DNA from 2 places in the Oceanobacillus luteolus genome. Region 2 is predicted to be linked to the other one. Evidence: riboswitches for the same ligand, from Rfam matches in the RefSeq annotation. Region 2 holds a riboswitch; the other holds the start of a gene.
The links. Region 2 has a riboswitch for cobalamin ahead of ACFSBH_RS18905 (ribonucleoside-diphosphate reductase subunit alpha). Riboswitches for the same ligand answer to the same signal wherever they lie in the genome.

Region 1 (7,762 bases), on a different contig from region 2:
TCTATAGGGGGATTTTAATGATCAATTTTCCAAAACCGACAGTAGAACAATTTTTCCGTACGTACTATATCGATGATTTTCAAGTTAATGATGATGAGACAAAATTGATTTTCAGTACAAATTTAAATGGGAAAATAAATTTGTGGGCAATGGACCTTCCTGATATGTTTCCATATTTATTTGCCCATCATGATGAATCGATCGGGTTTACTGCATTTGATCCGCAGAAACGTTTTGTGATTGCAGGGTATGATAACGATGGAGATGAGAACTACCAAATCTATGCTGTTCCTTATGAGGGTGGATTACCACAACCACTAATTACAGGAGAACCTGATGAGAAGTTTTACTACTCTCAGCTTAGTGAAGATGGAAACCGTCTATATTATACAACCTCAAAGGATAATGCTGCGTTTTTAAATTCACGGGTAAGAAACTTGGAAGACGGTAGTGACGAACTCATCCATGAAGGTGAAACTGCGCCAACTCAGGTTGTTGGTGTATCCGATGATGAGAGAGCGTTTGTCTTCGTGCAATTACTTGCTAATACGTATATAAAATCATTTGTGAAGATTGATGAGAAAATCTATAACCTTGTGCCAGATCCTGATAAAGTCCATGTTGCTTCACAGCCGTTGTTTACGGATAATGAAACGATCTATTTCGTCACAGACTATGAAAGCAACTACCGCTATGTTGCGAAATATGACTTAAAACAGCAGGAGTTTTCCAAGGTTGCAGAGATAGAAGAAGAGAGTGTAACTCATCTAAAGTGGGATAAGAAAAACGAAGTGTTCTATTTAACGACTGAAAAAGGAGTCGTTGATCAGTTCTATCGTTTACAACCAACTACAGGAAAGATTGAAAAGTTAAATGCCCCTACAGCCATCATCAATTCACTTGTCGTATCCAAGTCTGGTAACTTATACATACTAGGACCTTCAGCAACTGTTCCTTTGAATATTTATAAGAGTGAGGATGCAGAAAACTGGACTAAGCTGACGAACAACCGGGTACTGGGTGTCGCTCAAGAAGAGATGGTGAATCCAGAGGTGGTTACCTATTCCTCATTTGATGGAATGGAAATTGAAGCGCTGCTATTTAAAGCAAGACCAGAAAATGATAATGGTCATACGATATTCTGGCCGCATGGTGGACCACAGGCTGCGGAAAGGGAGTTCTACCGTTCTATGTTCCAAGTCTTCCTCAATCGAGGATATACAATTTTTGCACCGAACTTCCGTGGAAGCACGGGATATGGTTCTGAATTTGTGAAATTGGTGGAGCAAGATTGGGGAGAAGGGCCACGTTTAGATAATGTTGCAGGAATCGAATGGTTATTCGAGAATGGTATTACCGATCGTGATAAACTATTTCTTGTTGGTGGAAGCTATGGTGGTTATATGGCGTTGCTCCTGCACGGTCGTCACCCAGAATACTTTAAAGCGGTAATCGATATTTTCGGACCGTCTGACCTATTTACCTTTGTAGAATCTGTACCACCACACTGGAAGCCGATTATGGAGCGTTGGGTGGGAGACCCGGTCCGTGATAAAGACAGATTTATTAAAGACTCCCCTGTAACTTATTTGGATAATATGACGAAGCCAATGCTGGTCATCCAAGGCGCTAAGGATCCACGAGTAGTAAAAGCGGAGTCCGATCAAATCGTGGCTAAGCTGAAAGAGAAAGGAAGAGAAGTGGAGTATTTGGTCTTGGAAGATGAAGGCCATGGCTTTTCGAAAAAAGAGAATGAGATTAAAGTGTATAAGAAAATGTTAGAGTTCATGGAAAAGCATCAAGGCTAATAAAGTAATCAAACTCCTGTTAAATGACTTTGAATCATTAAACAGGAGTTTTTTTCATGCATTTGTTGATTTCAAGGGAATGTATAGGTGCACTATGGGATAAAAAAGTGACTTTTAGGTCAATAAGGTGTAGTATATGTATAGATTCAATTGAAAATTACATAATAAATAATAGGTGAATTCTTCTTTGAATTCTTAAAAGGGAAGTTGGTGCAATTCCAACGCGGTCCCGCCACTGTGAATGCGAGCGAGCTGTATATACCACTGTACATCAAGTATGGGAAGGTACAGCGAGTGTTGACCATAAGCCAGGAGACCTGCCTATTATTTTGTGAACGCCAAAGCTACGAGGAATAGTAAGGTGAATCGGGTCCGTACATATACCTGTTTAACTAAGCATCTTCATTTGTCGTGAAGATGCTTTTTTAATATAAAAAAAGATTTTATGGAGGAATCGGGATGAAAAAAGTTCTTAATATCTTATTTTTAGTAATGCTCTTCAGTCTGTTAGTTGCTTGTGGGCAAGAAGATACAGACTCGGAAAATACAGGAGCTAATGAGGAAGAAAATGCGGTAGAAGAAACAGAAGTGGAAGCTGGTTATCCAGTATCACTTACAGATGCAGTGGGAAACGAAATAACACTTGAAAAAGAACCTGAGCGGATTGTTTCTTTGATTCCAAGTAATACGGAAATTACGTTTGCTTTAGGACAAGGGGAGAAGATTGTCGGTGTATCTGATCATGATAATTATCCAGAAGAAGTGCAAGAAATTGAAAAAATTGGTGGCATGGAATTGAATGTAGAGGTGATTATTGCGTTAGAGCCAGATGTTATACTAGCTCATGAACTTGGACTCAGCAGTGCGCAGGAAGCGTTTGAGCAATTGAAAGAAGCAGGTATTGATGTATTTGTTATTGAGGATGCACAAGATATTGCAAGTACATATGAAACGATTGATACTATAGGAAAAGTTGTTGGAGCTGAAGAAGAAGCAGAACAAGTGATTAGTGAGATGAAGGAAGGATTTGCAGAAATTGAAGAGCTTACTTCTGCGATTCCGGAAGATGAGCGTCAATCTGTATTCTTTGAGAATTCTCCAGCACCGGAAATTTATACAGCAGGCCAGAATACATTCATCCAAGAGTTGTTGGATATGATTCATGCTGAGAATGCGGCTAGTGATTATGAGGGTTGGTTGGCGCTCGATCCTGAGGCTATCATTGAGTTGAATCCGGATGTTATTATCACTTCTTATGGAGCATATATTGAAGACCCGGAAGGAGAGGTTCTTTCACGGGAAGGTTTTGATTCTGTTGAAGCGGTAGCAAATGAGAGGGTTTATGACATTCATGCGGATTTAATCACACGTTCTGGCCCTAGACTGGTTGATGGTGCAAGAGCTTTGGCAGAGGTAGTTTATCCGGAGCTTTTTGATGAAGAGTAATGCTATAAAATATATATTGGCTCTAACTTTCCTTTTATTTGCTGCACTATTTGCTATATCAATTGGAAGTGTTTACGTTCCAATTATGGACATTATTAAAATTGTTGGACGTGAAGCATTTAATTTACCAATTGGAAGTGATGTGGAGTCAATGTATGTAAGTATCGTTTATGATATCCGTCTGCCACGGGTTATATTGGCAGGTCTTGTTGGGGCTTCTCTTGCAATCGCAGGAGCGGCCTTTCAGGGCTTATTACGAAATCCGCTTGCAGAGCCTTATATACTGGGCGTTTCCTCAGGTGCATCTGTCGGGGCTGTCTCTACTCTGTTCTTTGGCATTTCTCTTCCAGTGATCGGCATCTACACATTACCTTTTTTAAGTATTTTAACAGCGTTGGCGACGATTTTGATTGTGCTCTACTTTGCCAGGAAGATTGATCGAACAATGCGTGTGGAAACGATTATTCTGACGGGGATTATTTTCAGTTCGTTTTTAGGTGCTTTCATCTCTTTAATCATTGCCCTTACTGGGGATGAGCTGCAACAGATCATCGGATGGCTGCTCGGCAGTGTATCTATGCGTGGTTGGAAATATGTAGGAATTATTCTTCCATTTTTTATTCTTGGAAGTTTATTGTTATTATTGAATGCAAAGGAATTAAATGCAATGTCGCTAGGGGAAGAACGCGCACAGCATTTGGGAGTGGATGTGGAGAAGAGGAAATTGCTTATCCTGCTGGCAGGTTCTGTTTTAACAGGTGCAGCTGTTGCCGTATCAGGAACCATCGGCTTTGTCGGCTTGGTCATTCCACATTTGACACGGAAACTTTGGGGGCCGGATCATACACATTTGCTTCCATTATCGATGATGATTGGTGCAGGATTCTTAATTTTAACGGATCTTCTCTCAAGGACGATTATATCCCCGCAAGTTCTTCCAGTGGGTGTCATTACTGCTTTAGTAGGTGCGCCTGTTTTTGCGTTTATTTTAATCAGACAACGAAAAGAAAGTTGAGGTGAGCAGTAATGCTTATTGTGGAAAATGCTTCAGGTGGCTATACCGGAGAGGAAGTTGTGAAAGATATTAGTTTTTCTGTGGAAAAGGGAGAGTTCTTCGGTATCCTTGGTCCAAACGGAAGCGGGAAAACTACGTTACTTAAAATGATCAGCGGACTGCTTAACCTCGACAAAGGAAAGATTGAAATTGATGGAAAAAGCATCGGAGCATATTCTAAGAAAGAGCTCGCCAAAAGGATTGCTGTCCTACCTCAATTATCACCACAAGTTTTTCCGTACACCGTAAAAGAAATGGTTTCACTAGGCAGATATGCACACCATAGCGGCTTGTTCCAGAAATGGACAAAACAGGATGAGGAAATCGTTCAAAAGGTTATGAAGCAAACAAACATCCAAGATTTTCAAAATACTTCCGTCATGGAGCATTCTGGTGGGGAGCAGCAACGAATTTTCCTGGCACAAGCACTTGTTCAGAATCCGCAAATTCTTTTACTGGATGAACCGACGAATCATTTGGACTTAGCCTACCAGAAAGAATTATTAGATCTTCTAAGAAAAAGCGCGAGAAATGAAGGTTTAACTGTGATTGCGATTCTACATGACTTAAATCTAGCAAGTCTTTACTGTGATCGTCTCTTGTTGATGGAGGATGGTAAAGCTAGGGCGATTGAAAACCCAGATGAAGTGTTATCGGAAGAATTGATTAAACATGTTTACCGGACAGAAGTGATAAAGCAACCGCACTCAAGAGTTGCCAAACCCCAGCTCCATTTAATGCCGGGAAAGAGGGATGAAAAGCTTGCTAAAGATATATATATTAATGAATCACAGCTTTCCATCAGCAGAGAGAAGATTGTCCTGCAAGCTGAAACACCTCTAAAAACGGTATCATCCGGAGTTGTCGGTTCAGGTTTCGGGTGGTATAAAAATTTCGTGAATCGGCATGTGGATGAAACTTATTATTGTGTAGATCATAGAAAAGAGATGCGCGAATATTTAAGTGAAAAAGGTTTTCGGCCAAATCAGACTGTTGGGATGATGACGGCGGTTAATCTTGAGGATAATAGTTATGGGGAGTATCAGGGAGATGGGTTTTCCGTCATGGTAGTGGTCACTGCTGGAATAGGAGCGGCAGTGGATGGCACCAAGTCTAAGCCGATTGTTGGGCCGGTAAACGCAGGGACAATCAATACATGGATATTCATCAACGGTAATTTAACAGAAGAAGCGTTCATCCAATCCATTATCACTGCTACTGAAGCTAAGGCTCAAGTGTTAAGGGAAATGGGGATTAAAGATAAGAAAACGAATACAGTTGCTACAGGTACTCCAACGGATAGTATTTTAATAGCTGCTACTCAGCAAGGAAAGAAGCTAGATTATGCTGGAACTGCGACAGAACTCGGTGCAATAATTGGAAAAGCGGTATATGAAGAGATGAAACAAGCAATATTAAATTATCAAAAAAGAAAAGCGACAGCTAAATCAAATGGTAGCATTGGATAATGAAAGGGGAGATCGATTTGAGACTTTATACAAGAGCTGGAGACAAAGGACAAACGGCATTAATCGGTGGAAAAACGAGTAAAGATGATATCCGGGTAGAAGCGTATGGATCCATCGATGAAACCAATTCGTTTGTAGGATTGGCAGTGGCACAATTGAACAAGAATCGGGAACCTTTTAAAGACCTGATTGTTGACCTTGAAAAAATTCAACACGAGTTATTTGATATCGGCACGGAATTATCGAATGTATCTAAGAAAGAACGTCCTCACGAGCTTTCAGAAGACATCATCACATACTTGGAAGAAAGAATGGATGAGCTTATTGATGAAGCACCAGCACTTGAACGCTTTATTTTGCCAGGTGGTTCTGAGGAAGCAGCTACACTACATGTAGCAAGGACCGTAGCGAGGAGGACGGAAAGACAAATTGTTACCCTCTATCAACGAGAACAAGACCTCAATCCAATCCCGTTAAAATACATGAACAGACTATCCGATTATTTTTTTGCAGCTGCTCGTGTGGTGAACAGCCGGCTTAAAGTTTCCGATGTAGAGTATGCCCGGAGTGCTAAGGTTTTTCGTGGAAGTCATAAGAAAAAGGAAAATTAATGAACTTGAATTTTTAGATTTTTCATTTATAATTAATGGAAGTTTTAAAAATTTATAGGAGATGAGTTTAGATGAGAAGAGAGAGTGTAGTAGAGAAAGGTTTCTTTGGAGATTTTGGAGGGAGCTTTATTCCTGAGGATTTGAAGAGTATTTTGGATCGTATTGGTGAAGCATTTGAAAAGTATAAAGAAGACCCTGACTTTCTAGAGGAGTATTGTTATTATCTAAAAGAATATGTTGGTCGAGAAAATCCGTTGACCTTTGCTAAAAACCTGACTGAAGAGGTTGGTGGGGCTAAAATTTATTTAAAGCGGGAAGATTTGAACCATACAGGTGCTCATAAAATTAATAATGTGCTTGGACAAATTTTGTTAGCGAAGAAAATCGGTGCAAAGCGGATTATAGCAGAAACTGGTGCCGGTCAACATGGGGTGGCAACAGCAACCGCTTGTGCAATGGTTGGACTGCCATGCACGATTTATATGGGGAAAAAGGATACGGAAAGACAGCGGCTCAATGTGTTTCGTATGGAGTTATTGGGTGCAGAAGTAGTTGCAGTAGATAAAGGACGGGGCCGCTTAAAAGAGGCGGTGGATGAAGCTTTCGGTGACTTATTGAAAAATCATGAGACGACATTCTACCTTATCGGATCGGCAGTCGGTCCATATCCATACCCGGAGATGGTGAAGTATTTCCAAGCTGTTATCAGTGAAGAATCTAAGCGTCAGATATTAGACAAAGAGGGTAAGCTCCCTACTGCGGTAGTTGCTTGTGTCGGTGGTGGAAGCAATGCTATAGGTTCCTTTGCCCACTATATTGACGAAAAAGAAGTACGATTAATCGGTGTGGAACCTGCAGAAGCTGCATCCATTTCTTTAGGAAAGCCTGCTGTATTTCATGGATATCGTTCCTTGACATTGTTAGATGAACATGGTGAAGCTTTACCGACAAGTTCCATCGCTGCCGGACTGGATTATCAAGGTGTTGGTCCTGAGCATAGTTATCTGCATACCACTGGCCGTGGAGAGTATGTTAGTGTAACTGGAGAAGAAGCGCTTGAGGCCTTTCAGCAATTATCAAAGACAGAAGGCATTATTCCTGCATTAGAAAGCTCTCATGCGGTAAGTCATGCTATTAAACTAGCAAAAGAACTTCATCAGGAAGATATCATTATCGTGAATCTCTCAGGCAGAGGGGATAAGGATGTGGAGCAAGTCTTTGAGATGTTAAAGTAAGGCTTGAAATATGCATTCGAACTTTTTATGTGTGTTGAATGGTTCGAGTAGATAAAAGCAAAGCATATCGTGGACGAATTCATGTCGAATTCGTCCATTACTTATTCTTGTTTTTCATTGTTGAATTAATAGTAGAGGT
Region 2 (7,762 bases):
CCCCTCCAAGCGGAAATAAGTGTTCTCGGAACAAAGCGTTCGGTAAAAACAGACCCGGAGTATGGAAGCTATTTTCTTAGGTATGCTGCAGGTGAACATGTGCTGCGAGCGGAGTCCTATGGCTACTATCCAGTTGAGAAAAAAGTGGAACTTGATGAGGATGATATAACGGAAATAGACTTTTCCATGGAAAAAATTCCACAGACGCTCATTACCGGTGAGGTGGTCGATGCAAGGAATGGGAATCCGATAGAAGGGGCATACGTTTTATTGGCAGAGGATGCGAATATTGCTCCAGTTCAAACGAATGGGGACGGTTCATATGAACTTACAGCCCATGAAGGAGAATATACGCTGCGAATCTCTGCATCAGGCTTTAAAACGAAAGAATTAGCAGTAACTGTGTCCGAAGATAATCATACATTTCATGTCGATATGGAACCGTTTTTCAGCTATCCTGGCGGTGAGCTGGCTTATGATGATGGCGATGGTGAAGGGGGAAGCTGGTTCCTCGAAGCAGGAAATGGCTGGGGAGTAAGAATGTCTCTTGAAGACAGAAAGGAAAAGGCACTCGTAACGGAAGGGAAATTCCTTTTTGCTGCTGGTGGGGGTGACCAATTCCAAGTCGCCGTAATGGATGCAAACGGTCCAAACGGTGGACCAGGAAACTTGATAGCCGGGCCGTATGATGCCACCGCCGTAAAAGACGGTGGTTGGACAACCGTTGATTTGAGAGACTATGGGATTTTTGTCGAAGAGGAATTTTATATGGTATACATTCAGTCGGAAGGCAGGGAGACAGCGCCAAGACTGCAAAATGATAAAGATGAATTCACGTATCGAAGCTGGGAGTTGTATAAAGATTTCTGGTACCCGCTGGAGCCAAACTTTCTGACAGGAAATAAAATGATCCGTGCGGTAGTCGAGTATGAGATAGAAGAAGCGATCATCACCTCACCGGAAGATGGGTCACTTACAAATAAAGCCGAAGTAACCGTAAATGGGACGGCTGCACCTGGTACGACTATTAAATTACTGCAAAATGGAGAAGAAGTCGGCTCTGCTGATATTGATGATGATGGAAATTTTGCAATCGAAGCGGAACTGGCTGAAGGGAAAAATGAATTTGTCGCAGTAACGTATGTAAGTGGGGAGGAGGCAAGTGAATCTAATAAGGTAACGGTAAATCTGGATACCGAAGCCCCGGAATTAGAGATTATCAGTCCGAAAGATGGTGAACGGACAAACCGGGAAACAGCGACGATTAAAGGAACGGTGCAAGATGAGCATCTTGATACAGTTACTATAAACGGGAAAAAGATTGCTGTTGAAGATGGTGCGTTTTCACAACGAGTTCTGCTCCAAGAAGGTGAAAACATAATGGAAATTTTAGCTACGGATCTTACTGGAAATGAGACAAAAGAAACCATCACGATTTATGCAGATTATACCGCACCGGAAATTTTGAATGTAACACCGATGGAAGATCGATATGTGAAAACCGGACAGTCCGTGAAAATTGAGTTTCATAGTGAGCCGGGACTGCGTGCTAGTTATGTCGTGCATCTGCCTTTAACAAATTTGGGAGTGCAGACAACGAATGTAACGGAACTGCCTCTGATGGAGATCACACGAGGCAAATATGTAGGCTATTACACTGTAACGGACAATGTATATGCCGAAGGAGCAGTAATTGAAGTGAAGGCTGTTGATGAATTCGGAAATGAAACCCGCAAGCAGGCGGAAGGACGGCTGTTTATCAATAATTGATGATAGAAAAAAGTAAGGCTTTCCACTTTCTGGAGGGCCTTACTTTTTGATAAATCCATATTATTTAACAATCAATGCAGGGCAGTTTACTCTTTTCATTACTTTATGGCTTACACTGCCTAAGACCATTTCCTGCAAAGCATTTAATCCTCGGCTGCCAATTACTACAATATCAACACCCTGCTCGTTCGCATATTTTACGATTTCCGGACCGGGATCTCCTTGCTGTTTTTACGATATAATCATCGCCTCCCAGAGCAAGTCCCCGGATTTTGTCCACATCATCACTCCGCGCGCTCAAAAATAATATAGGAACGTTGCTTATTTCCCGCAGTTGCCGAGCTAATTCAAATCCATCCTGCCCCGGCATCATAATATCAAGAATCAAACAATCGATAGGATGACGTTGAAAAATGTCGAGAGCTTGGATAGCGTCTGAAGCTGTTTCTACTTGAAAGCCATCCATCTCTAAAAAATCTTGTAATAGTTCAACGATCGCTTGATCATCATCGACAACGAGAATTGTCTGTATGTCTTTCATAGGGAATTCCGCCCTTCCGTCAACAACTTACTGTTCATAATAGATATATTTTACCATCATTGCAATGCGGTACAAGGCATGGTGAGGGATTGTGATGGTTTTGTGATTCTTTTATTACTTATTTCGAGATATTTAGCCGGTATAGTTGAGGGAGTTCGAGATGTTATGACAAAGAGGAGGTAACAAAATGTATTGGTTTTTAGTATTTTTACACGTAATCAGTGCGGTTTTTCTCGGCAGTTTTCTTGCACTGCCTTTTACAATTCAATCACTAGCTGCAAGAACGGAAGATAAATTGAAAATGTCAGTAAACACTATCCTGTATTTTACACGGTTTGGCCACTATGCACTCATTCTATTATTTCTCTCAGGAGGAGGCATGGTGATAGGATACGGAAGCTACCCTTCGATGCTATGGGTAACGTTGTCGACGATTATTCTTATTGTTATTGGCGGTCTAATGGGAGTCATCAGTAAGCGGATGAAGCTTATGAAGCATACGGAAAGCTTAGAGGAGGCACTACAGGAAAATCTGCCGAAACTAAAAATACTGAGCTGGGTGACGTTTGTCCTGATTATTATTGCAGTTTTCATCATGACAAATCGCCAACTATTTTCTTGATAGGAGAAGTAGAATGAAAAAGTTTTATGCAGTGTCTATCCTATTTATCACAACTATGTGGGTACTCCACACATGGTCAAAGAATTTCATCGTAGACCCGAACTTTACAACTTTTCTTGCTAAAAAAGATCAAATTCTAGCAAATGAATCACTTTGGGTAATTATGATTCAAATTCACATTATCCTCGCTATCATTTCTCTGCTTACTGGTCCTTTAGGCATTATCAAGCCAATACGCAAGAGGTCCAGAAGGTTTCACCGCTGGAACGGTCGTTTGTATGTTTTATCCATCGTGTTGAATTTCATTCCTGGGATCTATGTCTCCTTCTTTGCTTCAGGTGGATGGCCAAGTACGATAGGGTTCCTAGTGTTAAATATATTATGGTTTGGAACTACATTTTTAGGATACCTATCTATCAAGAAGAAAAACGTGATCCTACACAGTCAGTGGATGACCCGAAGTTTCTTTCTCTGCTTTGCTAATATGACGATTTATGTCATTGTTGCAATCACGCATAGTGCAATGAATCTATCCTATGGTATTTCTTACACTATTGCCGTTTGGTTATGTTGGATGTTGAATTTAGGTATTGCTGAGTTCGTGATCAGGAAGAAAGTGTTTCTTTAATAGTTTTCTAGAGTCTTTCGATTTCACGCTTGTATTTCATTCTAATATATGCTAGTCTGAACACAACATATTGATAGACTAATAAATTTAAAAACTATATATAGTATTTTGGATTAAGGTGACAATATCTTGTCTTAAAAGGGAATCCAGTTGAAAGCTGGAACTGCCCCCGCAACTGTAAGTGTGTAGAGTTGGAAGTCCACTGTATCGTTTGCTTCACGGCGACTATATGGGAAGGATTCCAACAGATGATCAGCACGAGTCAGGAGACCTGCCTTAACTCTGAAGTTTCATTTCTCCGGGGTGAGAGATTATGAAACGATAGAAAAATATATATTCATGGGATATTTCTGTCGTTTTATAGTCGTTCAGCTCGAATAGGAGGGACGGCTTTTTTTGTTGTACATAAAAAAGGGAGGGATTTTCCATGATTACAGAGCTAACAGAGAATCAGAAATCAATCATGCGATTCATAGATGAAGTGACGACAGGACTTCGAGTGGATACCGAAAACTATAAGGAAAAGTTCTTAAAAACACTTCAACCCGAAATGGAAAGAGAAAAAATAACAGATATCTTGATTAAGCATGCTCTGGAAAATATCGATGAAGCAAATCCAGATTGGAAGTACGTTGCAGCAAGACTGTATTTACAGGAGCTTTACGAGCAAGCTGGGGAGAATAGAAAATATAATCCAGCTGATCGCTACGGTTCTTTTTATAAATTAATTCAAACGTTGACGGAGAAGGGAATTTATACACCGATATTATTAGAAAAGTATACGAAAGAGGAAATCGACTATTTTCAGGAAGTGATGGATCCGGAGAGGGATTTACTATTTGATTACTTAGCGTTGTATACACTGGCAACACGCTACCTTGCAACCGATCATGATAAAAATGTGTATGAATTACCGCAGGAACGTTGGATGGTCATCGCGATGTATCTGATGCAGGACGAGGATACAGAAAAGCGTAAAGAGCTCGTTAAAGAGGCGTATTGGGCATTAAGTAATCTCTACATGACGGTAGCTACGCCAACATTAAATAATGCGGGAAAAACACATGGTCAACTGTCCAGCTGCTTCATCGACACGGTAGAAGATAGCTTGCAAGGAATTTATGACAGTAATACCGATATCGCAAACTTGTCGAAAAACGGCGGGGGAATTGGTGTGTACATGGGGAAAGTGAGAGCCCGTGGAAGTTCGATAAAAGGTTTTAAAGGCATGTCCAGCGGTGTCGTGCCATGGATCAAGCAGTTGAATAATACGGCGGTCAGTGTCGATCAGCTTGGTACTAGGAAGGGAGCCATCGCGGTTTATTTGGATGTTTGGCATCAGGACATTGAGGCCTTCCTCGACTTGAAATTGAACAATGGGGATGACCGGATGCGAGCACATGATATTTTCCCGGGTGTCACATTACCAGATTTATTTATGGAAGCTGTCGAAAGGCGCGAAGACTGGTATTTATTCGATCCTCATGAAGTGAAACAAGTGATGGGCTTTGCGCTAGAGGACTTTTATGACGAAGAAAAAGGGAGCGGCTCCTTTAGAACCAAATATGAAGCTTGTGTCCAGAATGAAAATTTGAGTAAGAAGAAAGTAAAAGCAATCGATATCATGAAACGCATTATGCGTTCACAACTTGAATCTGGAACGCCATTCATGTTTTACCGGGACGAAGTAAACCGCCAAAACGTCAATACACATACGGGTATCATTTATTGTTCTAATCTTTGTACAGAGATCACCCAAAACCAATCACCAACACAATTAATCGAAGAATATATCGAAGATGAAGACGTGATTGTGAAAAAATATAAATCGGGAGACTTTGTTGTTTGTAACCTTAGCTCCATTAATTTGGGACGGGCAGTGACAGACAATGTGTTGGAACGTCTGATTACCATCCAAGTCCGCATGCTTGATAATGTCATTGATATTAACAATCTTCCGGTGAAACAAGCGCAAATCACAAATCAAAAGTATCGTGCAATCGGTCTTGGCACATTTGGTTGGCATCACTTGCTTGCACTGAAAAATATTGAATGGGAAACAGACGAAGCCGTTCAATATGCCGATGAATTATATGAAGAAATTGCGTATTACACGATTAAAACAAGTGCGGATTTGGCGAAGGAAAAAGGGAGTTATCCTTATTTCGAAGGCAGCAAGTGGAGCACAGGAAAATACTTTGACCAAAAAGGATATCACGATGAGAAGTGGACAGCTCTGAAAGAGGATATCAAGCAACATGGCATTAGAAACAGTTATCTTATGGCTGTGGCACCTAATTCATCCACGTCCATGATTGCTGGTTCCACTGCAAGCATTGATCCGGTGTTTAAGCCGTTTTACAGTGAAGAGAAAAAGGATTTCCGTATCCCGGTGACAGCACCAGATCTAGATCACAACACGTATCATATTTATCGCCGTTCTGCGTATATTGTCGATCAGCGTTGGTCGGTACGACAAAATGCGGCAAGACAAAAGCATATCGATCAAAGTATCTCCTTTAACTTTTATGTCCCAAATACGATTCGAGCATCGATCTTGCTTGATCTGCATCTTCAAGCTTGGAGAGAGGGCTTGAAGACAACGTATTATGTGAGGTCGACTTCCAATGACGTCGAAGAATGTGAGTGGTGTCAAAGTTGAAAGCAATCATCCCTTATTTATCTTATAGCGGAAATACGAAAGAGGTAGCAGAACTGATTGAGGAGCAGCTTTTAGAACATCGTATTGAGGTAGATATGCATCGCATTGGAATTAGTCCCCCTTTTCATCCTGAGGAATACGATGTCGTTTTTCTTGGAACATTCACTTGGGATTATGGACGGGTACCCGAAGAAACGAAAGAATTGATATGGGAAATCGGATATAAGCCGGATAACATCGCAGTCTTCGGTACAGGTGACACACAATTCGGTGGCGATGATTTATACTGTGCGGCAGTGGACAAGCTGACGAAATTTTATCAAAGCAAATGGCCTGGGTTGAAGATTGAACAATCCCCGCGTGGCAGTCAGGAAGAAAAAGTGAAAGCATGGGTGGAAGGAGTAGTGCAACATGACAAAGTCTTTGCTTGAAAAAGCGAAAACATTAGAGCCGCTGAATCCTAATAAATCGACGGCACTGTTTGGCGGAAAATCGAGCGGTATTTTAAACTGGAACGACATTGCTTATCCGCATTGGTATAAAATGTATAAGCGGTTATTAGGGAATTACTGGCAAGCCGATGAGGTGAATATGTCCAGTGATGTGAAGCAGTTTCCTGGATTGACAGCCGCTGAACAAGAGGCGTATTTAAAAATAATTGGACTGTTATCGACATTAGATGCACCACAGACAAGAACTGCGCTGCTTATCTCTTTATATGCAACCGATGCTTCGGTGCAATCGATTATGGCCGTCATTGCCCAGCAAGAGGCCGTTCATAATGAAAGTTATTCCTATGTGCTCTCGTCCGTTGTCTCTTTGGATGAGCAGAATGAAGCTTTTCAGCACGGAAGAAAGGACCCTGTGCTCTTAAAGCGTAATGAAGAGATTATGAAGCAATATAATGAATTTGTCGAAGAGCCGACCATAGATAATATCTTGAAGACATTAGTCTATACATCATTATTGGAAGGAATGTTCTTTTATTCCGGATTCGCATTCTTTTATAATTTGGCGAGGCAAAATAAAATGGTCGGTACGTCTACGATGATCAGCTATATCAATCGGGATGAATTGGAGCATGGCCGTTTTATTTCGGAGCTGTTCCGGGCAACCTTGGAAGAAAATCCAGAATATAATACGAAAGCATTCACCGATTGGGTTTATACGCATTTTCAAAAGTCTGTTGACTCGGAAATCGAATGGTCTCATTATGTGCTGGAAAATGTAGATGGGATTGATTTGGATGAAATGACAGGCTATATCAAATATCGGGCGAATAAAATGCTGCGGATGATGGGCCTCAGTGAAATTTATCCAGAACATATCGAAAACCCTATGAAATGGATTCGAGCTTATGTCGACAATTTTGATGGGACGAAAACAGATTTCTTTGAACAGAAGTCGAGACAATATACAAAAACTAGTGACTTGAATGGGTTTGATGATTTATAAGTGCAACTAATTTAGGAAACGAGGGGTCATCATGGGAGAAAAGATACCTGCAAGCATTTCCAGAACGATTCAAACGAAACTTGT

Region 1: it holds a riboswitch for cobalamin, as region 2 does, so the genes downstream of both, ACFSBH_RS15645 (helical backbone metal receptor) here and ACFSBH_RS18905 (ribonucleoside-diphosphate reductase subunit alpha) in region 2, are expected to answer to the same signal.

The regions. Positions count from the first base shown of each region.
Region 1 is NZ_JBHUDE010000146.1:374-8,135, forward strand. Features, by position in the region: gene ACFSBH_RS15640 (S9 family peptidase) at 18-1,808, shown strand; cobalamin riboswitch at 1,965-2,147, shown strand; gene ACFSBH_RS15645 (helical backbone metal receptor) at 2,268-3,254, shown strand; gene ACFSBH_RS15650 (FecCD family ABC transporter permease) at 3,244-4,269, shown strand; gene ACFSBH_RS15655 (adenosylcobinamide amidohydrolase) at 4,281-5,777, shown strand; gene ACFSBH_RS15660 (cob(I)yrinic acid a,c-diamide adenosyltransferase) at 5,795-6,388, shown strand; gene trpB (tryptophan synthase subunit beta) at 6,460-7,623, shown strand.
Region 2 is NZ_JBHUDE010000161.1:42,740-50,501, reverse strand. Features, by position in the region: gene ACFSBH_RS18930 (S8 family serine peptidase) at 1-1,770, shown strand, start outside; partial or broken gene ACFSBH_RS18925 (universal stress protein) at 1,831-1,998, opposite strand; partial or broken gene ACFSBH_RS18920 (response regulator) at 1,994-2,311, opposite strand; gene ACFSBH_RS18915 (hypothetical protein) at 2,499-2,933, shown strand; gene ACFSBH_RS18910 (DUF2306 domain-containing protein) at 2,947-3,561, shown strand; cobalamin riboswitch at 3,661-3,854, shown strand; gene ACFSBH_RS18905 (ribonucleoside-diphosphate reductase subunit alpha) at 3,989-6,223, shown strand; gene ACFSBH_RS18900 (flavodoxin) at 6,208-6,654, shown strand; gene ACFSBH_RS18895 (ribonucleotide-diphosphate reductase subunit beta) at 6,635-7,678, shown strand; gene ACFSBH_RS18890 (acyl-CoA thioesterase) at 7,710-7,762, shown strand, end outside.